DNA from 2 places in the Streptosporangium sp. NPDC006013 genome. Region 2 is predicted to be linked to the other one. Evidence: riboswitches for the same ligand, from Rfam matches in the RefSeq annotation. Region 2 holds a riboswitch; the other holds the start of a gene.
What was found. Region 2 has a riboswitch for glycine ahead of gcvP (aminomethyl-transferring glycine dehydrogenase). Riboswitches for the same ligand answer to the same signal wherever they lie in the genome.

Region 1: linked by a shared signal. The riboswitch ahead of gcvT (glycine cleavage system aminomethyltransferase GcvT) and the one ahead of gcvP (aminomethyl-transferring glycine dehydrogenase) in region 2 are both predicted to bind glycine.

What each region holds. Positions count from the first base shown of each region.
Region 1 covers NZ_JBEXUE010000153.1:5,070-19,424, forward strand. The annotation lists gene ABZ260_RS23135 (sensor histidine kinase) at 1-984, opposite strand, end outside; tRNA gene ABZ260_RS23140 (tRNA-Leu) at 1,650-1,722, opposite strand; partial or broken gene ABZ260_RS23145 (HNH endonuclease) at 1,751-2,158, opposite strand; gene bcp (thioredoxin-dependent thiol peroxidase) at 2,263-2,727, opposite strand; gene ABZ260_RS23155 (DUF3618 domain-containing protein) at 2,839-3,171, shown strand; gene ABZ260_RS23160 (hypothetical protein) at 3,262-3,738, shown strand; gene ABZ260_RS23165 (amino acid deaminase/aldolase) at 3,878-5,071, opposite strand; gene ABZ260_RS23170 (DUF6286 domain-containing protein) at 5,221-5,859, shown strand; gene ABZ260_RS23175 (hypothetical protein) at 6,084-7,877, opposite strand; gene ABZ260_RS23180 (L-serine ammonia-lyase) at 8,015-9,391, opposite strand; gene gcvH (glycine cleavage system protein GcvH) at 9,462-9,851, opposite strand; gene gcvT (glycine cleavage system aminomethyltransferase GcvT) at 9,848-10,939, opposite strand; glycine riboswitch at 10,980-11,064, opposite strand; glycine riboswitch at 11,067-11,165, opposite strand; gene ABZ260_RS23195 (PadR family transcriptional regulator) at 11,236-11,823, opposite strand; gene ABZ260_RS23200 (ABC transporter ATP-binding protein) at 11,889-12,599, shown strand; partial or broken gene ABZ260_RS23205 (FtsX-like permease family protein) at 12,596-14,355, shown strand, end outside.
Region 2 covers NZ_JBEXUE010000075.1:12,167-26,521, forward strand. The annotation lists gene ABZ260_RS14470 (alpha/beta hydrolase) at 280-1,194, shown strand; gene ABZ260_RS14475 (acyl-CoA dehydrogenase family protein) at 1,241-2,422, opposite strand; gene ABZ260_RS14480 (SAM-dependent methyltransferase) at 2,503-3,111, opposite strand; gene ABZ260_RS14485 (hypothetical protein) at 3,328-3,747, shown strand; gene ABZ260_RS14490 (CDP-alcohol phosphatidyltransferase family protein) at 3,999-4,595, shown strand; gene ABZ260_RS14495 (mannose-1-phosphate guanyltransferase) at 4,599-7,100, shown strand; gene ABZ260_RS14500 (FHA domain-containing protein) at 7,328-7,840, shown strand; gene ABZ260_RS14505 (MerR family transcriptional regulator) at 7,840-8,517, shown strand; gene ABZ260_RS14510 (bifunctional nuclease family protein) at 8,597-9,067, shown strand; gene ABZ260_RS14515 (MerR family transcriptional regulator) at 9,212-9,832, shown strand; glycine riboswitch at 9,848-9,940, shown strand; gene gcvP (aminomethyl-transferring glycine dehydrogenase) at 10,123-12,978, shown strand; gene ABZ260_RS14525 (hypothetical protein) at 13,094-13,876, shown strand; gene ABZ260_RS14530 (hypothetical protein) at 13,994-14,344, opposite strand.

The sequences.
Region 1 (14,355 bases), on a different contig from region 2:
CTCCACCACGGCCCTGCTCTCCGGACCGCCGTGCTTGAGAGTATTGGTGAGCGCCTCCTGCACGATCCGATAGACGGTCAACTGCTCCCCCTCAGGAAGCTTCCGCGGCACCCCGAGCACCCGAAACTCCACCGGCAGCCCGGACGCACGCACCCGCGCCACCAGATCGTCCAACTGCGACAGGCTCGGCTGCGGAGCGTACTCCTCCTGCACACCATCGGCCCGCAACACACCCACCATCCGCCGCATCTCCGCCAGCGCCCCGCGCCCCGTCGCCGAGACCGCCCGCATCGCCTGACGCGCCTGCTCCGGATCATGCTCGATCGCATAACCCGCCCCGTCCGCCTGAACGATCATCACGCTCACATTGTGCGCGACCACATCGTGCAGCTCACGGGCGATCCGAGCCCGCTCCGCCGCCGCCGCCAACCGGGCCTGCTGATCACGCTCCCGCTCCGCCCGCTCGGCCCGCTCCTCCAACCCCTCCAGATAGCGGCGACGGGTGTTCGCGTAGATCCCCGCGATCCAGATCGCCACCGCGAACGCCGAGGCCGTGGCGAAGGGACTCACCTCGAGTTCCGGCGCCAACCGCGCGAACGCCAGAGCCAGCCCCAGCTCCACCACCAGACCCGCGCCGACCGCCCAGCGCAGCGGGCGCCGCGATGCCACACCGTACATGGCGACGAGCACCGAGACATTGAAGAACAAGGGCTGCACACCGAGAAGCCACTGCAGGAAACAGGTCAGCGAGATGATCACGAAGACCGTGACGGGACGCTGCCGCAACCAGAGCAGCGGCACGAACAGCAACAACCCCAGCCCCGCGAACCCCCACGCCCCAAGCCTCGTCGCCCCCAACGCCACCAGGTCACCCGTCCCGACGGCCCAGATATTGAGCACCGAGACCAGCAGGAACGGGCTCAGCCACAGCGCGTCCGTAATCCCGGGATGGCGCCTGCTCCAGGCGCGTAATCTGCCGAACACACCACCACGATACGTATACGCAGATCACCGCCCTTCCCCCTGAAGGGGGAGCCCGATGTACGACCCAGGTCGCACATCCGGCACGACTTACAGAGCCTTTACGGCCCCTGCGGCACCATGGTTTATGGGAGCACCCTCCGGGGTGAGTAAAGGGAGACAGTTTGTGATGATCAGTCACAACGACGCTGGGTCGCGCGGCATTTAGATCACGCCGCGCGACCTGACGTTTTTCCCCGTTCCCCCGCCACACCGGATAGAACCGCCACACCGGATACCGCTCCGCGCCCGCTCGGATGCTTCGGTGATCTCACCCGAATCACCCGCTTACCCGCGCGGGTCCACAGGGTTTTCCCGTCCAGCGGTGGACATCGCGCCGTTCCGGGCGACGCCGGTTCCACGAGCGGTCGACCGGAGCTCACGCGGGTGACTCACCGAAGCCACCCGAACTTGCATCCCCGGCCTCACCCGCCACACCGGACGCGGCGGCACGGTCTTCCGCGAGGACGGATTCGCGCAGTAATTGAATGGATCTGCGTATGACCGCAGATCTCGACGCGAAGCGTCTTTCGGTCCGGCAATATTCTATGAAGAATGAATCCTGGGCCGATATTGTTATGCTGGTGTCTATCGACTTCATGTCGACCGGTTGGCTTTGAATTGTTTTGTGGGGTCGACGGGATTTGAACCCGCTCTGGACGGTACCTAAAACCGTTGCCTCTGCCGTTGGGCTACGACCCCTATTCTTGCCTGCGAAATTCTCTGTCTGTGAATGGCAATTGGGGCAGAGAAAGCGCAGGTTTTCTTTTCTGTTGTCCAGCCAGTTGCCATTGATGTGGTCAACGTGCAGTATCAATGCCTGACCTTGCCAGGCGCCCTCGATCCTACAGCCCGCGCAGCGGTATGGCATCCCGATCTCGATCAAGCTGCGCCTGAGCTGCCCGGGGTTCGAGCGCGGGCTGCCCTCCGACCGTATGGCGAGAACCTGTTCCGGGCGACTGCGTCGTGGTGAGGGCTTCCCTCTGTTGGGGGAGACCCTGCGAAAGTGTGACGTGTCGATTCCGAAGCGCTTCAGCTGGCGGCTGATGTGGGTGTAATTGCCGCCCGCGATGGTGATGCCGAGGCGGCGGAGGACGTCGGCGATGCTGAGGGAGTCGGCCGCGGCCTCCGCCAGCATTTCGGGGGTGTATTTGTATTTGACGGGCACGCGTCAAGTCTAGGTAACGGGTGTGACAATTCTCGACGCGTGCCCACGTCATGATAAATGGCTAAAAAAGGGATTTAATCGACGCCGAGTTCGCGGCGGAGCCGGGCCACGTGGCCGGTCGCCTTCACGTTGTAGAGAGCTTTCTCGATCTTGCCGTCGGCGTCGATGACAAAGGTGGAGCGGATGACCCCGACCGTCGTCTTGCCGTACATCATCTTCTCCCCGTAGGCGTCGTAGGCCTTGTGGACCTCCAGCGCGGGGTCGGACAGGAGCGGAAAGGTCAGGGCGTCGCGCTCGACGAACTTGGCGAGCTTGGCGGGGGTGTCCTTCGAGACGCCGAGCACGGCGAGGCCGGCCGAGCCGAGCGAGGCCAGGCTGTCGCGGAAGTCGCAGGCCTGTTTGGTGCAGCCCGGGGTCATCGCGGCGGGGTAGAAGTAGAGGATGACGCGCCTGCCGCGGTACTGCTCAAGCGACACGGTGGTGCCGTCGGCGGCCGGAAGCGTGAAGTCCGGGGCGGCGTCGCCCGGCTCGAGTTTCATGATGTCCCTCCGAGGAATGGTTCCCAGGTCAACTTACCGGCCTGTCCGAAGTGCCGTGGGTAGGCCGGACCTGACAGACTGATCGATGTCAAGGAGTAGGGGAGGAGAGCCATGGCGGACACCGATCCCGCGGAGTTGGAGCGGCAGATCGAGCGCACGCGCGCGGAGTTGGCCCAGACGGTGGACGCCATCGCGGACCGGGTGAACCCCAAGCGGGTCGCGGAGCGTGGCGTGGCGAAGGTCAGGGCGAATGCCGAGCATTTTGTCGCCCAGGTGGGTGATCTGGTGGGCGGTGTGGCGGGGCCGAGGCCGGTCAGGGCCGAGGGCGAGCCTGAGGACCTGTGGGCGGACGATCGGCCTGAGCTGGCGCCGATCCTGATCGGTGTGGGTGCGGTGCTGGCGGTCAGTGCGGTGATCATGTTGTGGCGGCGCCGTCGCCGGTGATCGGCGGCCCCGAATTGAGTAGGGGTTTACTCATGTGCCCTTTTCCTTGCTCGCGGAATATTGCGAGCAAGGAAAAGGGAGGGTAAATCCGTGAAAAGCATCATTCGCGCTGCGGTCGCGGTGGCGGCGACCACCGGTCTCATGCTGACGGTGGCTCCGGCCGCCTTCGCGGCGTCGGCGCCGGCGTCGGCCGCGCGTGACTTCGACGACAGCTTCGACCAGGAGTCCAGGAACGGGCTGGCCACGGTCGAGGCCGAATACTCGGTCGAGGGCGACGACGAGGACGAGAACACGTTCGTGCTGCGGGGCGGGCTGTACGACGGTGACCGGCGTTCGCTGGCCCGGGGCGGGCGGTGTGCCTACTTCGAGGTGCAGGCCGCCTCGTCCGATGACGAGGACTGGAATGTCATCAAGCGAGTGAAGCAGTGCGGCTATGACGACACCAAGTACTTCCGCGTCACGGCGCACGATGTCAGCGAGGTGCGGGTGAAGACCTGCCAGATCAGCTACCGGGGTTGGTCCACCTACAAGTGCAGCAGGTGGTACGAGCTCGATCTGGGCTTCTAGAGGTTTCCGCTGAGCCCCGTACGGGGGCCTCTCCGGGCGCGGGGCAGCGCGGGCTTCCGGGGCCGGAGGGTGGGGGATGAGACACGAGCGGGCACCCGCCGGTGGGCGAGGTGTCCGCTCCGCGTGTACGGGTGGCGGGTCAGAGGAAGGTGCGGCCCTCGCCCCGGTAGGTGGGGACCTCGTCCACGACCCTGTCCCCGTCGATCAGGTGCAGGCCGGCGAAGCGCTCGCAGAGCTCGCCGGCCTTGGCGTGCCTGAACCAGACCCGGTCGCCGGTGCGCAGGTCCTCGGCGGCCTGTCCGACCAGGGGGGTCTGGACCTCGCCGGCTCCCTCGTTGGGGTCGTATCGCAGCCCGCACGGCAGGTAGGGCTGGGGCAGGCGGTCGGCGCCGGGGGCGCCGGAGGCCGGGTAGCCACCGCCGAGGACCGTGACGACGCCGGGTGCGGGGCGGCGTACGACGGGCAGGGCGAAGAGGGCGGCGGGGTGGCCGCCGAAGCCCCGGTAGAAGTCGAACAGGCGGGGGTGGAAGAAGCCGGATCCGGCGGCGATCTCGGTGATGGCTCTTTCCCTGGCGGTCTTCTCGATGCTGCCGGTGCCGCCGCCGTTGACGAACTCCAGGTCGGTGATCTGGCGGACGGCCTGGACGATCCGGCCCCTGCGGGTGATCAGCTCGCGCTGGGAGCGGGTCTGCATCAGGCGGATGGCCCGGGTGAGGGCGGGCTTGCCGGGGGGGTCGTCGCCGACCCCGGCGATCTGCGCCTCGTACGCCATCACGCCCACGAGGCGGAATCCGGGGCGTTTGGCGATCTGGGTGGCCAGGTCGGCGGCCTGGTCGCTCTCGCGGATGGGGGAGCGGCGGACGCCCGCCCGGAACCGGCCGCCGAAGGCGAGGTAGCCCGCGTCGATGTCGAGGCAGAGCCGGATCTCCTGGCGGTCGTGGACGCCGGCGACGGCGGAGTCGACGAGGTCGAGGTGGTCGATCCGGTCCACCATGATGGTGATTTCCCGTGCGGCGAGTGGTTCGGCGGCCAGCTCGGTGAGCGCGGCGCGGTCCACCGTGGGGTAGGCGACGAGCACGTTCCGCATCCCGGTGGAGACCAGCCAGAGGGCCTCGGGGAGGGTGAAGGCCATGATCCCGGTGAAGCCGTCCATGGCGAGGATTCGTTCGAGCACGGCCCGGGACCTGATGGACTTGCTCGCGACCCTGATCGGCTTGCCGTGAGCCCGGTGGAGCATTCCCTCGGCGTTGGCGCGCAGGGCGGGCAGGTCGAGGACGGCGAAGGGGGGATCCAGGTGTGCGGTGGCCCGGTTGTAGCGCTGGAGGTCGTCCATGTTCGCAGGATAACCCGGCTCGAAAGAATATGAGTAGTGTTCATGTTGCTGGAGGGGTGCTCAATGCTCCCGCCAGGAGGGTCCCAAGATCGCGCAAGAGGGCGGTTGATCCCGGCCTCGACCCCGCCGGAACGCGTACACCTGACCGAATGACGACTACTCTCCAGGACGTCCTGGCGGGCTCGGGGAGCACCGGGAGCGCGGGAGGCAGGGCGGCCGAGCAGTTTCAGGAGGTCCGCCGCAGGTCGGTGCGGCTGCTTCGGCCGGGGAGGACCCCGGCGGGCGTGCCGGCGGCGCTGGTGGCGTCCGTCGTGCTGTCGGTCTCGGCCTCGGTGACCGTGGGCCTGCTGATGGAGTCGCCCGTCGCGCGAATGCCCTACCGGCGGCTCGTCAACGGGGCCGGCTCGTGGAGCTGGTCGGACCCCGTCGTGTTCGCCATGGCGGTGCTCGCCATGGCGGCGGGCCTGCTGATGCTCGGGCTCGCGGCCCTGCCGGGACGACCCAGGCTGGTGCCGCTGGAGTCGGGAGATCCGCACATGGTGATCGGGATCACCAGGTCCGGGCTCTGCCGCACGCTGGGGGAGGCGGCGGCGTCGGTGGAGGAGGTGAGCGGGGCACGGGTCCGGCTCGCGTCGCGGATCGTCGAGGTCACCGTGTTCACCGAGGCCGAGCGGACCGGGCCGGTGCTGCGCGGGGTGGGCGCGGCGGTGGGCGACCGGATGGCGGGCCTGGGCGCGATGTGCGCGGGCGACGTCGTGGTGCGGCTGCGCAGGCGGAGGGTCAGATGAGACCGTATCTCGGCAACCGGATCGGCCTGGCCGTCACCGGCGCGGTGCTGGTCTGCACCGGTCTCTACGCCTTCCTGCGGGGACGTGGCGACCTGCCCGGTCAGCCGCCCGGGGCCAGGCTCGTGCGCGGGGGGTTCCCCGGGTGGCTGGCCGCGCATCCGTGGCTGGGCTGGCTGGTCGCGCTGCTGCTGGTGGTGCTCGCGCTGCTGGCGGTGCGGTGGCTGCTACACGCCCTGGGCTGGGGACGGTGGGGCGGGCGGACCGGAACGGGGACCGCCATGCTCGCTGTTGCCCTTAAAGAAGTCGAAGGGCTCGTCCGGATTCGGGTCAGGTACGTAAGGCACGAGCGGTTGCGAATCAGTGTGGGCTGCGCGCCGGGGACCGATGTCGGCAGGCTCGTGGCGCGGCTGAACAAGGACGCGGTGGGGAAGGTCAGACGGGCTCTCGGGGAGGTAGAACTCGGCGCGATGGTTCGTCTGCACGTCCGCCGCCGCTGACCTGTCGTACGCCGGCTCCGCGACGGGGCTCGCGTACACCGGCCGCTCGACGGCCCTGCCGTAGTCCGGTTCGGAGTCCGGTTCGAAGTCCGGTTCCTGCTCCGCCGGTTCCTCGGAGGCACTCTCCTGGTGCCGGACGCCGAAGGCCAGCCCGGCGGCCAGGCAGAGCAGCGGGAGCGCGGGCACCACGTAGCGGTGGTCGAAGGCCGCGATGAAGGGCGGCAGGATCAGCAGCATGGTCCCCGCGGCCCAGGGCAGCAGCACCGCGCCGCCGAGCCGCCGCAGCCGCATCAGCACGCCGACCAGGCCGATCAGGCAGATCACCGCGAGGAACGGGCCGCGCACGAAGCCGTACTCCTGGTAGCCGCGCAACCAGCCCGCGTACGGCTCGGCCATCGTCGGCGCTCCCGAGGCGCCCTGGTAGGCCACGGTCAGTTGCTCGGCGGTCTTCCCCTGCGAGGCGGCCCCGGTGGGGAAGGGGCGCAGCGTGTCGGGGAATATGTAGGCGCTCTGCGGTCCGGGGGTCGGGTAGACGCGCCGGGTCCAGTCGAAGATGTGGACCGCGTCGTCGAGGCCCGCCCGCAGGAAGTCCAGCGGCTGGGCCTTGATGGCCTGGGTGGCGAAGGCGCCGGCGAGCGCGTCGCGCTCGGCCCAGCTGCCCTTGACCTTGTTCAGCGGTGAGGCGCCGTCCCAGATGTAGACCGGCGGCGCCGCGCGCTGTCCCACCGGTTCGACGGGGCACAGGGCCGTCTCGGGGCCGGTCGGCTGGATCCTGGCGCAGTCGGCGAAGGTCATCGTCCGTGCCCACAGGAAGGTGCTGCCCCGGGTCAGCGCGTAGCTGCCGTGCTCGGATTCGAACCAGGCGGCGTACGAGCCCAGGCCGATGGCGGCGGTCAGGGTCGCGGAGACGACCGCCCGCCACCCGGCCCGGCGGATCACCAGGCAGACCAGCGCCACGGCGATCAGCGGCAGCCCGATGGTCCGGGTGACCGTCGCGGCGGCCAGCAGCAGGCCGGCCAGCGCCGCGACCCAGGCGGCCGGGCGTTGCCGCCACAGCAGCAGGGTGACCGCCAGCACCGCCAGGAACTGGAAGAGCAGGTCCGCCATGACGAGGTGTTCGAGCTGGACCTGGTGGGCGTCCAGCAGCACCGGCAGCGCGGCGAGCGTCGCGCCCCATCCCGGCAGGCGGCCCAGCCTGCGCAGCAGCAGGTAGACGCAGAGCGCCACGGCCAGCCCGAGCAGGTGCTGGACGACGACCACGGCCTGGACGCTGGCCAGCGGCTTGAGGATCCACAGGAACAGCGAGTAGCCCGCAGGACGGGACTCCAGGGGGCGAGGGTCGAGCCCGGCGTTCAGGTAGACGAAGGAGTCGGCCCAGAACCACAGGGCGGGCCGGTAGCCGAGCACGGCCAGGGCGCGCAGGCAGCCGCCGGCCAGCAGGGCGGTGATGAAGAGCCAGTGTGCCCCGAAGAAACGGAGCACCCGCGAGGCACGGTCCGCCGGGTGCGTTCCCGTTACCACCACGACCTCCCGAGTCCCGCGGACATGGCCACCCAGCATAGGCGCGGGATGGGAGGGGCCCATATGTGATGCGAAATTTGGTGGTGATCGAGTTCTATGCGGCGTTCCTCATCTGAAGCGCGTATCCGGGGAGGCGTTCAGCACTCGATGACGTTCACCGCGAGCCCGCCGCGGCTGGTCTCCTTGTACTTGTCGAGCATGTCGCGGCCGGTGTCGCGCATCGTCTTGATGGCCTTGTCCAGCGAGACGAAGTGGCGGCCGTCGCCGCGCAGCGCGATCCTGGCCGCGGCGATGGCCTTGATCGAGGCGACGGCGTTGCGCTCGATGCACGGGATCTGCACCAGGCCGCCGATCGGGTCGCAGGTCAGCCCCAGGTTGTGCTCGATGCCGATCTCGGCGGCGTTCTCGACCTGCTCGGGGGTGCCGCCCATCACCTCGGTGAGCCCGGCGGCGGCCATCGAGCAGGCGGAGCCGACCTCACCCTGGCAGCCCACCTCGGCCCCGGAGATGGAGGCGTTCTCCTTGAACAGCACGCCGATCGCCCCCGCGGTCAGCAGGAAGCGGATCACCCCCTCGTCATCGGATTCGCGGACGAAGCGGTCGTAGTAGGTGAGCACGGCGGGGATGATGCCCGCGGCGCCGTTGGTGGGCGCGGTGACGATCCGGCCGCCGGCGGCGTTCTCCTCGTTGACCGCGAGGGCGAACAGCGAGACCCAGTCCATCGTCTGCAGCGAGTCCTTCTCTCCCGGCTCGCTCCGCAGCTGCCGGTGGAGCTGGTGGGCGCGGCGGCGGACCTTCAGGCCGCCGGGCAGCACGCCCTCCTTGCCGATGCCCCGTCGCACGCACTCGCTCATGACCTGCCACAGGACGAGCAACTGGGCGCGGATCTCGGCCTCGGTGCGGCCGAACGCCCGTTCGTTCTCCAGCATCAGCCCGGAGATCGACAGCCCGGTCTCCGCGCACTGGGCGAGCAGCTCCGCGGCCGTGGTGAAGGGGTACGGCAGGACCGTGTCGTCGGGTTTGATCCGGTCGGCGCCGGTGGCGTTCTCGTCGACGACGAAGCCGCCGCCCACCGAGTAGTAGACCTTCTCGCGCAGCGTCTCGCCGGACTCCGACAGGGCGGTGAAGCGCATGCCGTTGGGGTGGTGGGGGAGCGAGATCTTGCGTTCGAAGACGAGGTCCTCGCCGATGACGAAGGGGATCTCGTGGGAGCCGTACAGGCGGACGGTGCCCGAGGCGCGCATGGCGGCCAGTCGCTCGTCGACCGTGTCGACGTCGACCAGCTCGGGTTTCTCGCCCGACAGGCCGAGCAGCACCGCCTTGTCGCTGCCGTGGCCCTTGCCGGTCAGCCCGAGCGAGCCGTACAGGATGGCGCTCACCCGCGCGGTCTTCTCCAGCAGCCCGTCCCGGTGCAGGCCCCGGGCGAACCTGTGGGCGGCGGCCATCGGGCCGCCGGTGTGCGAGCTGGACGGGCCGATTCCGATCTTGAAGAGATCGAAGACACTGATCGTCATCTGAATCCTTCCAGCGTGGACGGTCACGCGCGCCCGGGGACGCGCGTGACCGTGACGCGAGGCGTCGAACTTATGACTCACCCGAGGTGAGCGCGGTGTACTCCTCCGGCGACAGCAGGTCGTCGGCGGAGCCCTCAAGACGTACCCGGAACAGCCAGCCGTCGCCGTAGGAGTCGCTGTTGACCAGCGAGGGGTCGTCCACGACCGCCTGGTTGACCTCCATGACCTCGCCGGTGACCGGCGCGAAGATGTCACTCACCGACTTGGTCGACTCGACCTCGCCGACGGCGTCACCGGTGGCGATCGACGCGCCGACCTCGGGTACCTGCACGTAGACCACGTCGCCCAGCGCCTCGGCGGCGTAGGCGGTGATGCCCACGGTGAGGGTCAGGCCGTCGTCGACGCCGCCGATCCACTCGTGTTCCTTGGTGTAGCGCAGGTCCTCGGGAATGCTGCTCATTTTTTCCTCCTGTAGAAAGGCAGTTCGACGACCTCGACCGGCTCGCGGCTGCCCCGGATGTCGACGGCCAGCCCCGACGACAGGCCGCTGTCCACGTAGGCCATGGCGATGGGCCTGCCCAGTGTCTGGGAGGGCGCCCCGCTGGTGACCTCCCCGGCGACCGTGCCGTCATCGGCGACCACCACCGGATACCCGTGCCGGGGCACCCTGCGGCCGCTCGCGACCAGGCCGACCAGACGACGGGCCGGTGGGACGTCCCTGAGCGGTTCGAGGGCGGCCCGGCCGACGAAGTCGCCCGGCTTGTCAAACCTCACCACACGGCCGAGCCCGGCGTCGAACGGAGTGAGGTCCGCGGAGAGTTCGTTGCCGTAGAGCGGCATGCCCGCCTCCAGGCGGAGGGTGTCGCGCGCGGACAGGCCGGCGGGGACCAGCCCGTGCGGCGCGCCCGCCTCGGTGAGGGCGGTCCAGAGGGGTTCCGCCGCCGAGGCCGCGACGAACAGCTCGAAGCCGTCCTCGCCGGTGTATCCGGTGCGGGCGACGAGGACCTCGTGTCCGGCCACCACGGCGGGCAGGCCCGCGTAGTACCCGAGCCCGTCCAGGTCGGCGTCGGTGAGAGTGCTCAGGATCTCCACCGAGCGCGGCCCCTGGACGGCGACCAGCGCGTACTCCTCGGAGCGGTCCCGCACCGCGGCGTCGAAGTCCTTGGCGCGCTCGGTCAGCTCGGCGGCCACCCGGGGGTAGTTGGAGGCGTTGGCGACGACCATGAACTCTTCGGGGGCCAGCCGGTAGACGATCAGGTCGTCCAGCACACCGCCCCCGGCGTCGACGATCATCGTGTAGCGGGCGCGGCCGGGCGCCAGCGCGGAGAGGTGGCCGACCAGCGCGTAGTCGAGGGCCTCGGCGGCCTGCGGGCCGGTCACGAAGATCTCACCCATGTGGGAGAGGTCGAACAGGCCGGCCGCCTGGCGGACCGCGTTGTGCTCGGCGGACTCGCTGCCGTAGCGGAGCGGCATCAGCCAGCCCGCGAAGTCGGTCAGCGTCGCGCCGAGGGACTCGTGCACGCCGCGCAGCGGCGTAGGTCGGGACATGTTCGCACCTCAGACAAGGGACAGATGAGATCATCCTCCCCCTCTGTCATTGGTGCCTGAGAGTTTCATCCGGGTTTTGCCGGACTTTCACCTTCGGCGAGGTCGTGGGACCTGCTTTCCAGAGGCACCTACCCGCACGGTCCTTTGCCTTGAGAGGTTCGCGGGGAGGGCTTGCTCCTTCAGGGGTCCTGGCCTGGATGTCAGGACACTCTCCCGCGCGGGGTTCATCGGTGTCGCAGGCCAGCCTAACCGCCCGCACCGGCCGAGCGAAATCCCCTCGCGCCTGCCGGCCGGGATCAGGCCCCCTCGCCCAGTGCCCGGAGACCATCGCCCTCGGGCCTTACGGCGTGCACGTCCGCGCCGGCGGTGGCCATCGCCGCCAGGCGCTCCTCGGCGCCGTCGACGATCTGCAGGTCGGCTCTGGTGTGCGCGATGGCCGCGTCGATGAGCAGGGACACCAGAGGGTCGTCCTGTTCGCGGCGCAGGCGTGTCAGCGCCGCCAGGTCCGAGAGGTAGGCCTGGCGCTGAGCGGACACGAACGAGCCGAGTGCGTCCGTGCCCAGCCGGGTGGCCGCGAGCAGCTTGAGGAACAGTTCGTCCCGGAACCCCGACGAGCGGACCCAGGGAGCGCCCGCCCAATCCCGCAGCTCACCGGCGCCGCTCTCGGTCAGCCGGTACAGCGTCTTGTCCGGGCGGTCGCTCTGGGTCACGTGGCTGCGGGTCACGTGGCCGTCCCTGACCAGCCGGTCCAGGATCTGGTACAGGTGCCCGATGTTGAGGCCGCCCCACTGGGGGCCGACCGCCGCCTCGAACCGGGCCTTGAGTTCGTAGCCGTGGCTGGGCCCGTCGGCCAGCAGGGTGAGCACGGCATGGCTAAGTGGCATGATTCCTACATTGTCACAAGATAGGAGCTTCACGGACCCTCGTACATTGTGACAATGTATCGGCCATGAGCGTTGAAGTCAGCCTGCGAGGCGTCAGCCGCGTCCATGGCTCCACCAGGGCACTCGACGAGGTCGGCCTGGAGGTCGAGGCCGGTCAGGCGGTCGCGTTCACCGGGCCCTCGGGAGCGGGCAAGTCCACGCTCCTCCATCTCGTCGGTGCGATGGATCTCCCCGACGGGGGCGAGATCCACGTCGGAGGGAAGCGCGTCGACGATCTCGGGCGCCGGGGTCTCGACCGGCACCGGCGCGCGGTGGGCTTCGTCTTCCAGCGCTTCCACCTGCTCCCGGCGCTGAGCCTGCTGGACAACGTGCTCGCCCCCGTGCTGCCGCGCAGGGTGGGCTTCGACCGCCGGGCCCGCGCCAGGGAGCTGCTCGCCGCGGTCGGGCTGGCCGACCGGGAGCGGGCGCTGCCCGGCGAGCTCTCCGGCGGGCAGTTGCAGCGGGTGGCGATCGCCCGGGCGCTGATCGCCCACCCGCCCCTGCTCCTGGCGGACGAGCCCACCGGCAACCTCGACAGCGTCACCGGCCAGGAGATCGTCGACCTGCTGCTGTCGGTCCGGGAGGAGTACGGCATGACCATGCTGGTCGCCACGCACAATCCCGAGGTGGCGGCGGCCTGTGACCGGGTGGTCCGGATGCGGGACGGCAGGATCGTCGGCGATGATCGGGTGACGCCCACCGAGGGCGTGCTCGACCGGATCGGGCGCCTCGGATGATCCGCCTAGTGCTGTCCCAGCTGCGGCACCGGATCGGCCGGGCGCTGGTGCTGCTGCTCGGCATCGTGATCGCGGCGACGGGCTTCACCGTGCTGACCGGCACCGCGGAGACCCAGCGCCTGGAGATCATCGGCACCGTCGGGGAGAACTTCCGGGCGCAGTACGACATCCTGGTCCGCCCGGAGAACTCGGCCACCGCCATCGAGCGGTCGCAGGGGCTGGTCCGCGCCAACTACCTGTCGGGCATCTTCGGGGGGATCACCTTCGACCAGTACGAGCAGATCAAGCGGATCAACGGCGTCGAGGTCGCCGCCCCGATCGGCATGATCGGTCATGTCGTGCACAAGGCAAGCGTCCGGGTCGACGTGACGGACCTGCTGCACGAGGGCGACCGCACGATGCTGCGCGTGGAGCGCACCCGGGTCACCGACCGGGGCCTCACCCGGATCCCGTTCCTGCAGCCCCGGTACGAGTACGTCACCCGCCGCCCCGTCACGCTCGACTTCACAGAGGTCATGGACGGGGGCGAGTACGTCGAGGCGGCCGAGGAGGAACTGCCCGGCGGCCGGCGGGTCCGGTTGGCGACCTCGCTCGGCTGGTCGCAGGACCCGGCGAGGACCAGCCCCTTCCCCTCCGAGCGGATGCTCCCCGACCGCGGCTACTGGTCCACGCGGACCGGTCTGGGCAACGGTGACGGATACTTCTGGAACGGATTGAAGCCCGGCCAGGCGGGCGTGCCGCTCTACCAGGAGTTCCCGTTCGTGCTCGCGGCCGTCGACCCGGATGCCGAGGCCCGGCTGGCCGGGTTGGCGGGGGCGATGGTCGAGGGACGTTACCTCACGGCGAAGGCGGCCAGGGACGATCCCAACGAGATCCCGCTGATCGCGGCCTCGGTGCCCTACGCGGACCAGCAGGACGAGGTCGTGATCCGGCGGCTGCCCGCCGAGGCGGCCGAGAAGGTCGCCGAGGGCGTGCCGGCCAAGAGGCTCCTGCCCTATCTCACCGCGAACCGGGGCGAGGAGGTCAGGCGTCTCACCCTCGACGCCGGACAGGTCTACGAGTCGATGCTCGACCGGTGGTCGGACCTGTCGGACGGGCACTACGTGCCGTTGACGAGGTACTGGGCATCCGGGCCCGTCGAGTACCGGCAGCGGGGAGCGCGTGAGCTCGCCGCGCTCCCGGTGCGGAACGGGGCCGGTGTCTGGAAGGATCCGTGGTTCTCGGGGGTGGCGGGCATGGCCAAGGACTTCCCGGGCGCGACGGTCGGGGCATCCGACACCCAGTTCCGCACGCTGAACCGCAGGGCGGTCTCCAAACGCTACACCGGGGACCTCAAGTCCCGCGTCGTCGGACGGTTCGACCCGGCCAGGTTGCCCGGTTTCAGCGAGCTGACCCGGCTCCCCATGGAGACCTACAACCCACCGGTCGCCACGCCGGGCGACGGCCGGACCGCCGCGCTCCTCGGCGGCCGGGCTCTGCTGCCCAACGACAACGTCGCCGGATACCTCCAGACGCCGCCCCTGCTCCTCACCAGCCTGCAGTGGCTGGCGGAGATCGCGGAGAGGACCGAGGGGCGGCCCGCGGCGCGGGCGCCGCTGAGCGTCATACGGGTGCGGGTCGACGGTGTCACCGGGCCCGACCCGGTCAGCCGGGAGCGGATCAGTCAGGTGGCCAGGGACATCGTGGCGGCCACCGGACTGAAGGTGGACATCACGGTCGGCTCGTCGCCGTCGCCGATGACGGTGGACCTGCCCGC
Region 2 (14,355 bases):
ACAACCGTTTCTCGACAATACGGGGGGAAGGCTAACTATCCGTAATTAGAGCGTTATTTTGTGTGACCGAGCAATATGATGCGAGGAAAGTAAGCGAATAAGAATCACGTTCGTTCTGAGTGGTGGGCCCGCCGTTCGAGAGATTTTCCGTCATTCCGGAGTTTCGGGTCGCCGGAGGTGTGCCCTCTCCGCCCTGGCGGCCGGGCGCCTCCGGCGGGGCGACACTGACACCTCGACGCCTCCCGTGGCCGGCCGGACCCGGCGGGTAAAGTGCCGATCATGCCGTTGCACCCGCAGGCCGAGGCCTACCTGAAGACTTTCCAGACGGACCTCGGTGTCCCGCTCTCCACACTCACCCCCGAGGCGATCGTCGCGATGCGGGCCCTCGACGCCTTCGCCGAGCAACGTGGTCCGATCATCCCGCTCCCGCTGGTCAGGGATGACGTCGTCGCGGGCGTGCCGGTCCGCGTCTACCGGCCGGAGGAGGACGACCGTCCCCTCCCGGGGATCGTCTACTTTCACGGTGGAGGCTGGGTCTTCGGCAGCGTCGACCGCAACGACGCCCTCGGCCGTGACCTCGCGGTGCGCAACGGGGCGGTCGTGATCTCGGTCGACTACCGGCTCGCCCCCGACCACCCCTTCCCCGCGGCGGCCGACGACGCCTGGAGCGTCGTCCAGGACGTCTTCGGCCGCCCCGGCGTCTACGGGGTCGACCCCGAGCGCATCGCGGTCTGCGGCGACAGCGCCGGGGGCAACCTGGCCGCCGTGGCCGCCTGGCAGGCCAGGGACGCCGGGCTCGGGCTGGCCCACCAGCTGCTCGTCTACCCGATAGCCGACGTGGCCATGGACACCGGGAGTTACCGCGCCTACGCCGGCGGCTTCGGGCTCGGCGCCGACGAGATGGCCTGGTTCGTCGCGCAGTACGGCGGTGATCCGGTCGACCCCCGGCTGGCTCCCGTCCGGCTGGCCGACAAGGCCGGTCTGGCCCCGGCGACGGTGATCACCGCCGAGTGCGACCCGCTCTGTGACGAGGGCGAGGAATACGCCGCCCAGCTGGCCGCGGCCGGGGTGCCGGTCGAGGTCAGGAGGTACGAGGGGGCGATCCACGGCTTCTTCGGCCTGCCGGGCTTCTTCGACCAGGCGACCGAGGCGCGCGAGTACGCCGCGGCCCGTCTCGCGGAGGCTTTCAAATAGGGGGTGCGCCCGGCTCCGGCCGGGCGGGGCGCACCCGGCGATCAGGTCAGAAGCTCCTGGGAAGTCCGAGCACCTGGGTGGCCAGGTAGTTGAGCAGGAGCTCCTCCGTTACGGGGGCGACCTTGCCGATGCGGGCGTCGGCCAGCAGGCGGGCCACCGGGTACTCCAGCGAGTAGGCCATGCCGCCATGCGTCTGGAACGCGTGGTCGGCCGCCTCCCAGGCCGCCTGGGAGGCGGTCAGCTTGGCGATGTTGGCCTCGGTGCCGCAGGGCAACTGCCTGTCGAACAGCCAGGCGGCCTTGTACAGCATCAGCCTGGCCAGCTCGATCTTGGCCTTGACCTGGGCGAGGGGGAAGGCGATGGCCTGGTTGGCGCCGATCGGACGGCCGAACACCTCGCGCTCCTTGGCGTACTGCACGGCCACCCGCAGCGCCACCTCGGCGCCGCCGAGCGCGGAGGCGGCCAGCAGGACGCGCTCGGGGTTGAGGATGTCCCACAGCACCAGCGCGCCCTGGTCGACCTCACCGACCACGTTCCTCTCCGGGACCCGCAGGTCGTCTATGAAGACCATGTTGGACGGGGTGGTGTTGGCGCCCATCTTCGGGATCGGCTGGAAGGAGAGCCGGCCGGCCGCGACGGCCTCGGGGACGTTCACCAGCAGGACGGTCAGGCCGTTGGTGCGGGGCTTGGCCTCGGCGGCCGGGATGGTCCGGGTGACCAGGAGCATCCAGGTGGCGCGCTGCACGCCGGTGATCCAGATCTTCTGGCCGTTGACGACGAACTCCGCCCCGTCGCGACGGGCGGAGGTGGAGATGCCCAGGGCGTTGGACCCGGCGTCGGGCTCGGTCAGCGCGAAACAGGTCTCCAGCTCGCCGGTGGCCAGCCTGGGCAGCAGTTCGTCGCGCTGCCAGGGGCTGCCGTGCCTGGCCAGGGTCATGGCGCCGAACCCGGGGGTGAGCACGTAGGTGAACGCCGAACCGCCGGCCGAGCCGGAGGCCGACAGGGTCTCGGTGGCCACGGCCAGCTCCAGCAGGCCCTGACCGCCGCCTCCGTACTCCTCGGGCACGGCCAGGCCGAGCCAGCCGCCCTTGGCCAGATCCTGCCAGACCTCCTCCGGCCAGCGTTTCTCGCTCTCGCACCGCTGCCAGTAGTCCAGGTCGTAGCGCGCGCAGATGTCGCCGACGCCGCGTTGGACGGCGAGGGCGCTCTCCGGAAGTGTGAAGTCCACGGTGACCAACTCCATTCTAGTTGCGCGTGCAATCGTAGAACGAAGTTCGGTAAGCCTCCAGGGCCACCGGGACGCGGGGATCAGTTCTGCTGGACGGCGTCCAGGCGCGGCCTGCGCGTGTGGTAGACGAAGGCAGGCGGTACGTTGCCCCACACCGTGCGGCCCGCGACGACCTCCTCGAAGGTGTCGATCAGGCGCTTCCTGAAACGCCGCGCGGGAGGAAGGTGCTTGGCGAAGCTGTAGGCGAAGGTGGTGAAGGCCGTGTGCGGACCCATGATCGCGGTGACCGCGTCCAGCAGGCGGCCCTGTGTCTCGTCGGAGAACGCGGCCCAGGGGAGCCCGCTCACGATCACGTCGGCCCTGGCGAGACCACGCTCCCGCAGCAACTGAGGCAGCCGTGCCGCGTCATCGGTCACGACGTCCACCCCGGGGTTCCTGGCGGCGAGGAAATCGGCCAGCCTGGGGTTGATCTCGACGGCCATGTGGTGCCCCCGGCCTCCCAGCCTGCGCTGGATCTCCGCGGTGAACACACCGGTGCCCGGGCCGAGTTCGACGATCACCGGATCTCCCCGGTGGGGGACCGGCGAGGCCACCGCCTCGGCAAGCCGCCGCGAGCTCGGCGCCACCGCTCCGACGGTGCCCGGCGAGCGAATCCACTGCCCAAGAAAGAGCGTGGTGTCATTGGTCATGCTGTGAAGCGTAAGGGGTGCGCCGGGGCGTCGCGCGCGTCATCCGATACGATTTTCGGCCGCGCGGGAGGCGGTGCCCTCGAGGGGTGAACGCGCACCGGACGGAGAATCCGCCAAGAGGTGGACGGCGAGGTCAGCCCCCAGGGTGACGACCGGGTGGATGCCCCGCGGCCACGATGTGTTCCGAACCAGTCATCCAAGGTAAGGACACATCACATGCAGGAGGTCATCTCCCCGCGGAAACCGACGGAGGATCGCCTGGTCCCCGCGGGCCTGCTGTACGGCCTGCGCATCCTGGTCGTCGCCCAGGCGGCCGGCCTCATCGCCGCCGCCTCGTTCGCCGGCCAGGCGGTGCGCGGCGGGGAGGCGCTGGCCGAGACCCACGTACTGGCCGGGATGGTGGTGCATCTGATCGCGCTGCTGCAGATCGTCGTGGCCGCCATGGTCTGGCGTCCCGGGCGAGGTGCCGGCTGGCCGGCGCTGGCCAGCGTCGGCCTCTTCCTGGTCGGTATGGCACAGCACTTCAGCTGGGAGGCGCTCGGCACCCACGTCCCCAGCGGGCTGGCCCTGTTCGGGATGACCGTCGCCGTGCTCGTCTGGGCCTGGTCCCCCGGCGCCGCCGTGCGCCGCTCCTGATCCGGACGGCGCCGCCCGGATCGGGTGACGCCGCCGATCGGAACCACGCCGCCGCACGGCCGCGGCGGCGTGGTTCCCCGCACTCCTCCCGCCTCCCTCCGGCCGCCTCCCCGGGCCCTGTCGCGCCCCTGGGCGCCCCCTGGTCCCGCGCCTGACGCCCCGGCGCCCGTGCCCCCGCCGGACGGCCGTACGGTCCGTGTGAGCCCCGCACGGGTAGGGTCGGCATCAGGCACGGGGAGGGAGACAGACCGGTGAATCCGGAAGCATCGGGAGCCGAAGATCGAATCTGGACGGTTCCCAACGCGTTGAGCCTGGCCAGGCTTCTGGGGGTGCCGGTCTTCCTCTGGCTGGTGCTGGGCCCGAAGGCCGACGGCTGGGCCGTCGCGCTGCTGATGCTGGCGGGGTTCTCCGACTGGCTCGACGGTAAGATCGCCCGCGCCTGGAACCAGACCAGCCGGCTCGGCCGCCTGCTCGACCCGCTGGCCGACCGGCTCTACATCCTGGCCACCCTGTTCGGCCTCGCCATGCGCGAGATCATCCCCTGGTGGCTGGCACTGGCCATCCCGCTGCGCGACGTGATGCTGCTGGGCATCCCGCTCATCCTGCGCCGCCTCGGCTACGGCCCGGCGTTGCCCGTGCACTTCCTCGGCAAGGCCGCCACAGCCAACCTCCTCTACGCCTTCCCCCTGCTCTTCCTCGCCCACCACGACGCCTGGTACGCCGATCCCGCCCGGATCGTCGGCTGGTCCCTGGCGATCTGGGGCACAGGTCTGTACTGGTGGTCCGGAGTGCTGTATTGGGTACAGGTGCGTCAGCTGACAAGCGAGGCCAAACGCCTTAAGAGGTGATCTGTGAAGGCCGTCGTCATGGCGGGCGGGGAGGGTACACGGCTCCGGCCGATGACCGCGAACCAGCCCAAGCCTCTCCTGCCCGTGATCAATCGGCCGATCATGGAGCACGTGCTGCGCCTCCTGAAACGGCACGGTTTCACCGAGACGGTGGTCACCGTGCAGTTCCTGGCGGCCCTGGTCCGCAACTACTTCGGCGACGGCGACGAGCTCGGCATGAGCCTGTACTACGCCACCGAGGACACGCCGCTCGGCACCGCGGGCAGCGTCAAGAACGCCGCGGACCGGCTGCGCGACGACCGCTTCCTGGTCATCTCCGGCGACGCGCTGACGGACATCGACCTGACGGACATGATCCGCTTCCACCGCGAGAACGGCGCGATGGTCACGATCGGGCTCAAGCGCGTTCCCAACCCGCTGGAGTTCGGCATCGTCATCGTCGACGACCAGGGGCGGGTGGAGCGCTTCCTGGAGAAGCCCACCTGGGGCCAGGTCTTCTCCGACACCGTCAACACCGGCATCTACGTGATGGAGCCCGAGGTCCTCGACGAGATCGCGGCGGGGGAGTCCGTCGACTGGTCGGGAGACGTGTTCCCCCGGCTGCTGGAGCGCGGAGCCCCGCTGTACGGCTACGTGGCCGACGGCTACTGGGAGGACGTCGGCACCCACGAGAGCTACCTCAAGGCCCAGGCCGACGTCCTGTCGGGCCGGGTCAAGGTCGACATCGACGCCTTCGAGGTCTCGCCGGGCGTCTGGGTGGCCGAGGGAGCCTCGGTCGACACCGACGCCGTCCTCAAGGGCCCGCTCTACGTCGGCGACTACGCCAAGGTCGAGGCGGGGGCCGAGCTGCGCGAGTACACCGTGCTGGGCAGCAACGCGGTGGTCAGGGAGGGGGCCTTCCTGCACCGCGCGGTCGTCCACGACAACGTCTACATCGGGCCCAGCGCCCACCTGCGCGGCTGCGTGATCGGCAAGAACACCGACCTGATGACCGCGGCCAGGGTCGAGGAGGGCGCCGTCATCGGCGACGAGTGCATCATCGAGGCCGAGGCGTACATCTCCTCCGGCGTCAAGATCTACCCGTTCAAGACCATCGAGGCCGGGGCGGTGATCAACAACAGCGTCATCTGGGAGCCGCGCGCCCAGCGCAACCTGTTCGGCCCCCGTGGGGTCTCGGGGCTGGTCAACGTGGAGATCACACCCGAGCTGTGCGTGCGGCTCGCCAGCGCCTACGCCACCACCCTGAAGAAGGGCGCCTCGGTCATCACCTCCCGCGACTCCTCCCGCGCGGCGCGGGCGCTGAAGCGGGCCGTGATCAGCGCCCTCAACGCCAGCGCGATCAACGTGCTCGACCTGGAGGCGTCCCCGCTCCCCGTGGCACGCTTCCACACCGCCAGGGAGAACGCGGTAGGCGGCATCGCGCTGCGCACCACCCCCGGCGACCCGCAGAGCGTCGACATCGTCTTCATGGACGAGCACGGCGCGGACCTGTCGCCGCCGGCCCAGCGCAAGCTGGACCGGGTCTTCTCCCGGCAGGAGTTCCGCCGCGCCTTCCCCGGCGAGATCGCCGAGCTGAGCTTCCCCGCCAGGGCGGTGGAGGACTACACGCACGAGCTGCTACGCCTGGTCGACATCAACGGGGTCCGCGACGCCGACATGAAGGTCGTGGTCGACTGCGCGGGAGGCACCTCCTCGCTGGTGCTGCCCAGCCTGCTCGGCCGGGTCGGGGTGGACGTGCTGACCGTCAACAACCGGCTGGACGACGCCTCGCCCACCGAGACCCTCGCCGAGCGCCGCCGCGACCTGCAGCGCCTGTCGGAGCTCGTCAGCTCCTCCAGGGCGGCCTTCGGCGTGCGTTTCGACCCGGTGGGGGAGCGGGTCGCGCTGGTGGACGAGATGGGCCAGCTGATCAGCGAGGAGCGCGCCCTGCTGGTGGTGCTCGACCTGGTCGCGGCCGAGCGCCGCGGCGGCAGGGTGGCACTGCCGGTCACCACCACCCGGGTGGCCGAGCAGGTCTGCAGGTTCCACGGGGTCCAGGCCGAGTGGACGTCCACCGCGATCGACGCGCTCACCGCCGCCGCCAGGGGTCCGGAGATGATCTTCGCGGCCGACGGGCGCGGTGGTTTCATCGTGCCCGAGTTCGGCCCCACGGTGGACGGCCTGGCGGTGTTCCTGCGCCTGCTCGGACTGGTCGCCAGGACCCGGCTCTCGCTCAGCCAGATCGACGCCAGGATACCCGAGGCCAAGCTGCTGCGCCGTACCGTGCCGACTCCGTGGGCGGCCAAGGGGGCGGTGATGCGCTCGGTCATCGAGGCCGCCGAGCACCACCGCATCGACACCACCGACGGGGTGCGGGTCGTCGCGGAGGACGGCAGCTGGACCCTGGTGCTGCCCGACCCGACCGAGGCGGTGACCCACCTGTGGGCCGAGGGGTTCGACGTCGACTCCGCCCAGACCCTGATCGAGCGCTGGGCGCGGGTGGTGGAGGAGGCCGCCGGCGGTTGAGGCGGCCCGCGCGACAAATACCGCGCGGCGCCATGGACCAGGGGCAGCGTCCCCTGTAACTTTGTCACCGACCGTACCCGCGGTTCAGCGTCAACCTTGACCTTCGCGCCTCATCACTGTATGTTGCGGCATTCGCAGTCTGAGAAAACACTTGAGAAGCGAAGAAGCGAGGCGCGCATCACTGAGCACCGTTGCCGCGTCTTCGCGGTAGGAGGCCGAGCCGATCGATGCCGAGCGTCTACTGCACGCAGTGCGGTCATGCCAATCCTGAGGATGCCCGTTTCTGTTCACGATGCGGGTCGCCGCTTACCAGGTCCGACACCCCCGGAGACAGCACATCGACGATCTCCCTCTCCGGGATCGAGGCCTACGAGGCGGAGACCGGTGAGACGCTTCTCGCCGAGCGGCAGGCCGTTGAGCAGTTGCCCGCCGGCACCGCGTTGCTGGTCGCGATGCGCGGCCCCAACGCCGGCAGTCGGTTCCTGCTCGACAGCGACCTCACCACCGTGGGCCGCCACCCCGAGAGCGACATCTTCCTCGACGACATCACGGTCTCGCGCCGTCACGTGGAGTTCTACCGGCGCGGCGGCGGTGTCTTCACGGTCCGCGACGTCGGTAGCCTGAACGGCACGTACGTCAATCGTGAGCGCATCGAGGAGGTCCCGCTGTACGGCGGGGACGAGGTGCAGATCGGTAAGTTCCGCCTCGTCTTCCTCACCCGCGGCGCCGCTGGAGGATGATGAGCTCGCAGGCCGCTCGTGCGCACATGAGCATCGGGGAGGTGCTCGCTCTCCTGCAGGGCGAGTTCCCCGACGTCAGCATCTCCAAGATTCGCTTCCTGGAGGGCGAGGGGCTGATCGAGCCGGAGCGCAGTCCCTCCGGCTATCGCAAGTTCACCTACGCCGACGTCGAGCGGCTCCGCTACATCCTCAGCGAGCAGCGTGATCGCTACCTGCCGCTGCGCGTGATCAAGGATCATCTGGAGGCGGCCGACCGCGAGGAGCGCCCGGCGGCCCGGCCGCGCGCCGTCCCCGACGACGCGCCCCCCGAGGTCCGCCTCACCCGCGAGGAGTTCCTCGCCGCCGCCGAGCTCGACGAGGAGACCCTCACCGAGCTGGAGGACTACGGTCTGCTGGCCGCCGTGGCCCGCTACTACGACGCCGAGGCACTGGTCGTGGCCCGCAGTGTGGGCGCCCTGGCCGCCTTCGGCCTGCGTGCCCGCCACCTGCGGGCGGTCAAGGCCGCCGCGGAACGCGAGGCGGGGCTGGTGGAACAGGCCGTCGCCCCGCTGCTGCGCCGTCGCGGCCCCGGCGCGATCGACCAGGCGGACGAGACGGCGAGGGAGATCTCCGGTCTCCTGCTGGAATTGCACGCCTCGTTGCTGCGTTCCGGAGTCCGTGGGGCACTGGGCCGGTGAGAGCCTGACCAGGCACTCGTACCCCCACGAGTGTTACGTTGAACAAACCGGTCGGAATCCAGCGAAGACGGAGCAGCCCGTGTTGCAGATGGAGGTCGTGGGCGTTCGAGTTGAAATGCCCTCCAACCAGCCGATCGTCCTGCTGAAAGAGACGCATGGGGAGCGTTACCTACCTATCTGGATCGGCATGACGGAAGCCACGGCGATCGCCATGGCCCAGGCCGAGGAACCACCACCCCGGCCACTTACCCATGACCTGTTCCGGGACGTGCTCGAAGGGCTCGGAGTCAGGTTGAACACTGTCAACATCGTCGCCTTACGCGACGGTATCTTCTTCGCGGATCTCGTGTTCTCCAACGGGGTCGAGGTGAGCGCGCGCCCTTCCGACTCGATCGCCTTGGCACTTCGCACCGGTGCACGTATCTTCGCGAGTGAGGATGTGGTACGGGAGGCAGGGGTGATCATCCCTGACGACCAGGAGGACGAGGTGGAGAAGTTCAGGGAGTTCCTTGACACGATCACGCCCGAGGACTTCGGCCGCGCGGGGTAGGAATTTCGGTGCATTTACGCTTCACGACGCGCCGGGTGGGGTCGTTGACTGGACTTGGCCCCAGTCCTACGGTGCAAGTGAAACCTGCGGTCGTGCGTAAACCCCCAGATCAGGCCGTGGGATGAGAGAAAGCCGGAGGTCCGCGTGGCGGTCAGCAGCGGCGAGGGTAGAAACGCCGACCAGGATGACCCGGAACGGCGCCAGTCGGCACGTCAGCGCGCGGGTGAAGAGGGTCTGCTGTTCGACGGGCAACCGGTGAAAGTGCCCGCCGACATCGGCTACAGGGGGCCGACGGCCTGTTCGGCGGCAGGAATCACCTACCGGCAACTCGACTACTGGGCACGCACCGGCCTGGTCGAGCCCACCGTGAGAGCCGCCCACGGCTCCGGCTCCCAGAGGCTGTACGGCTTCCGTGACATTCTGGTCCTCAAGGTTGTCAAGCGCCTTCTCGACACCGGTGTCTCCCTCCAGCAGATCCGCATCGCCGTGCAGCACCTGCGGGAGCGGGGCGTCAACGACCTGGCCCAGATCACTCTGATGAGCGACGGGGTGAGCGTCTACGAGTGCACCTCGCCGGACGAGGTCATCGACCTGCTCCAGGGGGGCCAGGGAGTCTTCGGTATCGCGCTGGGACGGGTGTGGCAGGAGGTGGAGGGCTCTCTCGCGGATCTTCCCGGCGAACGCGCGGAGTCGGGCGGAGGCCCTTTAGGCGATCATCAGGCCGATGAGTTGGCCCGTCGTCGCAGAGCACGACGAACCGGGTAAACTCGGATTCGCCGTTGACCCTGTGCGGGAGAGACCCCGACCGCGATCGGGGCGCCGAAGGAGCAACCTCCCCGGAATCTCTCAGGCACCCTGTACCGCACGGACGAGGCAACTCTGGAAAGCAGACGCGCCCGCCAGGTGCGTCTCACCGACGGTGCAAGCCTCCCGGCAAGGGCAGGTGAAGCTCTCAGGTAGCGACCACGTCGTGATGACAGTCGTGATGACAGAGGGGGAGAACCGGCATATGCCCGCGCCCAGCACCGGTCTCCACCCCGCCCGAGAGGCTTCTCATGACCGATCTGTCATCGCTCAGCGAACTCGCCCCTCCGCCGTTCGCGACCCGTCACATCGGGCCCGACGACGCCGCCCAGACCCGCATGCTGGAGGCGGTCGGATTCGCCTCCGTCGCCGACCTGGTCGCGGTGGCCGTGCCCGAGGCGATCCGCTCCTTCGCCCGGCTGGGTCTGCCCCCGGCGGCAGGGGAGTCCGAGGCCCTCGCCGAGCTGCGGGTCCTCGCCGGGCGTAACACCGTGCTCACCTCGATGATCGGCCTGGGCTACCACGACACGATCACCCCGGGTGTCATCCGCCGCAACCTCCTGGAGAACCCGGGCTGGTACACCGCGTACACGCCCTACCAGCCGGAGATCTCCCAGGGCCGGCTGGAGGCCCTGATCAACTTCCAGACCGTCGTCTCCGACCTGACCGCCCTCGACGTCGCGGGGGCCTCCCTGCTGGACGAGGCCACCGCCGCGGCCGAGGCGATGACCCTGGCCCGCCGCGCGGGCCGCACCTCGTCGAAGGTGTTCGTGGTCGACGCCGACGCGCTGCCGCAGACCAAGGCGGTGTTGCGCACCCGTGCCGAGCCGCTCGGCATCGAGCTGGTCGAGAGCGACTTCACCGGAGGGCTCCCCGACTGCTTCGGCGTGCTCGTGCAGTACCCCGGCGCCAGCGGCAGGATTCGCGACTTCCGCGCCATCGCCGACGCCGCCCACGCGTGCGGTGCCCAGGTGGTCGCCGCCGCCGACCTGCTCGCCCTCACCCTCCTGGCCGCGCCGGGCGAGCTCGGCGCCGACATCGCGGTCGGCTCCTCGCAGCGCTTCGGCGTCCCCCTCGGCTTCGGCGGTCCGCACGCCGCCTACATGGCGGTCCGTGACGGCCTCCAGCGCCAGCTGCCCGGCCGCCTGGTCGGCGTCTCCCAGGATGTCGAGGGACGCCCCGCCTACCGGCTCGCACTCCAGACCCGCGAGCAGCACATCCGCCGGGAGAAGGCCACCAGCAACATCTGCACCGCGCAGGTGCTGCTCGCCGTGATCGCCGGCATGTACGCCGTCTACCACGGCCCCGAGGGCCTGCGCAGGATCGGCCGCCGCATCCACCGGCACGCCGTCGTGCTCGCCGAGGGGCTGCGCCAGGGCGGCGTCGAGGTGGTCCACGACACCTTCTTCGACACCGTGCTCGCCCGCGTGCCCGGGCGTGCCGCCGGAGTCGTCGCCGCGGCCCGGGAGAACGGCGTCAACCTGCGCCTGGTCGACGCCGACCACGTGGGCGTCACCTGCGACGAGAGGACCGAGGTTCTCCATCTGGAGCAGGTCCTGGCCGCCTTCGAGGTCAGCGGCACCGTGCTGGCCGACCTGGACGCCGCCGCGCACGACGCGCTGCCCGGCGCGCTGGCGCGGGTCGGCGACTACCTCACCCACCCGGTCTTCCACAGCCACCGCTCCGAGACGGCCATGCTGCGCTACCTGCGCAGGCTCCAGGACAAGGACGTCGCGCTGGACCGGTCGATGATCCCGCTGGGCTCCTGCACCATGAAGCTCAACGCGACCACCGAGATGGAGCCGATCACCTGGCCGGAGTTCGCCGGGCTGCACCCGTACGCGCCGGAGGACCAGGCGGCGGGCTACGCCGAGCTGATCGGGGAGCTGGAGCGCTGGCTGGCCGAGGTCACCGGTTATGACGCCGTGTCGATCCAGCCGAACGCCGGCTCCCAGGGCGAGTTCGCCGGCCTCCTGGCGATCCGCGCCTACCACACGGCGCGTGGCGAGTCGGATCGTGACGTCTGCCTGATCCCCTCGTCCGCGCACGGTACCAACGCCGCCAGCGCGGTGATGGCCGGCATGCGCGTCGCCGTGGTCGCCTGCGACGACAACGGCAACGTGGACCTCGACGACCTCGTCGCGAAGATCGAAAAGCACCGCGACCGGCTTGCCGCGATCATGGTGACCTACCCGTCCACGCACGGCGTGTACGAGGAGACGATCGTCGATGTCTGCGAGCTGGTGCACGAGGCCGGCGGGCAGGTCTACGTCGACGGCGCCAACCTCAACGCACTCGTCGGCCTGGCCAGGCCGGGCGAGTTCGGGGCGGACGTCTCCCACCTCAACCTGCACAAGACCTTCTGCATCCCGCACGGCGGCGGCGGCCCCGGTGTCGGCCCGGTCGCGGTCCGCGCCCACCTGGCCGACTACCTGCCCGGTCACCCGCTGCGCGGCGGCTCGGCGGTCGGCCCGGTCTCGGCCGCCCCGTACGGCTCCGCGGGCATCCTGCCCATCTCCTGGGCCTACATCCGGATGATGGGTGCCGACGGGCTGAAGGCGGCCACCGAGCAGGCCATCCTGTCGGCCAACTATCTGGCCCGCAGGCTCGGTCCCCACTACCCGGTTCTCTACACCGGCCGCGGCGGCCTCGTCGCCCACGAGTGCATCATCGATCTGCGCCAGATCACCAAGGAGACCGGGGTGACGGTCGACGACGTGGCCAAGCGCCTCGTCGACTACGGGTTCCACGCGCCGACCATGTCCTTCCCGGTGGCCGGCACGCTGATGATCGAGCCGACCGAGAGCGAGGACCTGGCCGAGCTCGACCGGTTCTGCGAGGCGATGATCGCGATTCGCGGTGAGATCGAGAAGGTCGCCTCCGGCGCCTACGACAGGGTCGACAACCCGCTGCGCAACGCCCCGCACACGGCCGGCAGCCTCGTCGCCGACGAGTGGGAGCACCCCTACACCCGCACCGAGGCGGCCTACCCGCTGCCCTCGCTGCGCGAGGGCAAGTACTGGTCGCCGGTCCGCCGCATCGACCAGGCCTACGGCGACCGCAACCTGGTGTGCTCCTGCCCTCCCCTGGAGGCGTACGAAGACTGATCCGCACCGCGGCCCGCGTCTCGCGAGAACCACGTATCCGTAGGGAATGCGGGAGGACGGACGGCGCCCCGAGTCGTTAGGCTCGGGGCGTCTCCGTATCCGGGAAGGACCCTGCATGCCTGAGGTGGACACCCGTCCCTTGGACACCGCGCGAAGACTGGCCGAGTCCGGCGACCTCGACGGCGCCGCCGTGATCTTCGCGGAGCTGGCCGCCGACCCCGACGAGCCCGATCGGGCACAGGCGGCGGTGGGCCTCGCCGTGGTGCTCCAGGAGCGCGGAGACGTGCCGGGCTCCCGCGCGGCCGCGCGCACCGCACTGGCGACAGGGCACCCGGAGTTCGCCGCCCAGGCCGCCTGCCTGCTCGCGGGGAGCTTCGAAAGGGCGGGGATGGCCGACCAGGCCCGCGCCGCCTGGCAGGCCGCGCTGGGCGCCGGCCACCCCGCCTACGTCCCGTCGGCGCACATGGCCCTCGCCAGGCTCGCCACGGACGCGGCGGAGGCCGAACGGTCGCTGCGTGACGCGCTGGCCACCGGCGACCCGGAGATCGCCCCTCGGGCCGCTCAGCGGCTGGCGGAGGCGCTCATCGAGGAGGGTGAGCCGGGGGAGGCCGCCCAGGTGCTGCTGGAGGCGCTCTCGGTGCCGGACGCGGCCGAGGTGCCGAGGCTGCGGGTGATGCTCGGCATCGCCCACCTGGAGCTGGCCTGCGCCGAGTTCTCCGGTGCGATCGAGGAGGGCGGCGACGTCGAGACCGGCGCGCTGGCCATCGAGCTCCTGGCCCGCACGCTCCCGCTCAGAGGACGCGGCGAGGACGCCGAGCGCGTTTGGCGCTACGGCCTCGACAGCGCCGACGCCGACCTCGCCGGTGAGGTCCGCCTCCGCCGGGGCCGCGACGTCTGAACCCCTGGGACGTCCATGCCAGGGCTTCGGGGGCGGTGTCCGGTGTGACCGGAGCGCACCCGGCGGGACGCTGGTCGCTCAGGGAACCCGCGCCGCTCCTTCCGGGGCCCGGAACGGTCAGTCGCGCTCCCGCCGGCGGCTCAGGGCGTGGGCGACGTTGATCGCGATGATGCCGCCCCAGGCCAGCAGCAACCCGGCGCTGCCCGCCTCGGACGCCGCGATGGCGGTCAGCGGGATGCCCATGCCCATCGAGGCGAGCGCGATCGGGATCGAGGAGTTCCCGGCCTTGCGCGGCGGTGTCCCGCCTATCCCGGTGGCGTGCATCTCGGCCCGCACCCGCTGGGTGATGGTCGCGTCCAGGCGGGACACGAACGACTCGATGAGGGCGGTCTCGTACTCCGGCCCGAGATCACGGCGGGCCTCGAGAGTGGCCCGCATGTCCTGGCGGATATCTTGGTAGTCCTGCACCCTTCGATTGT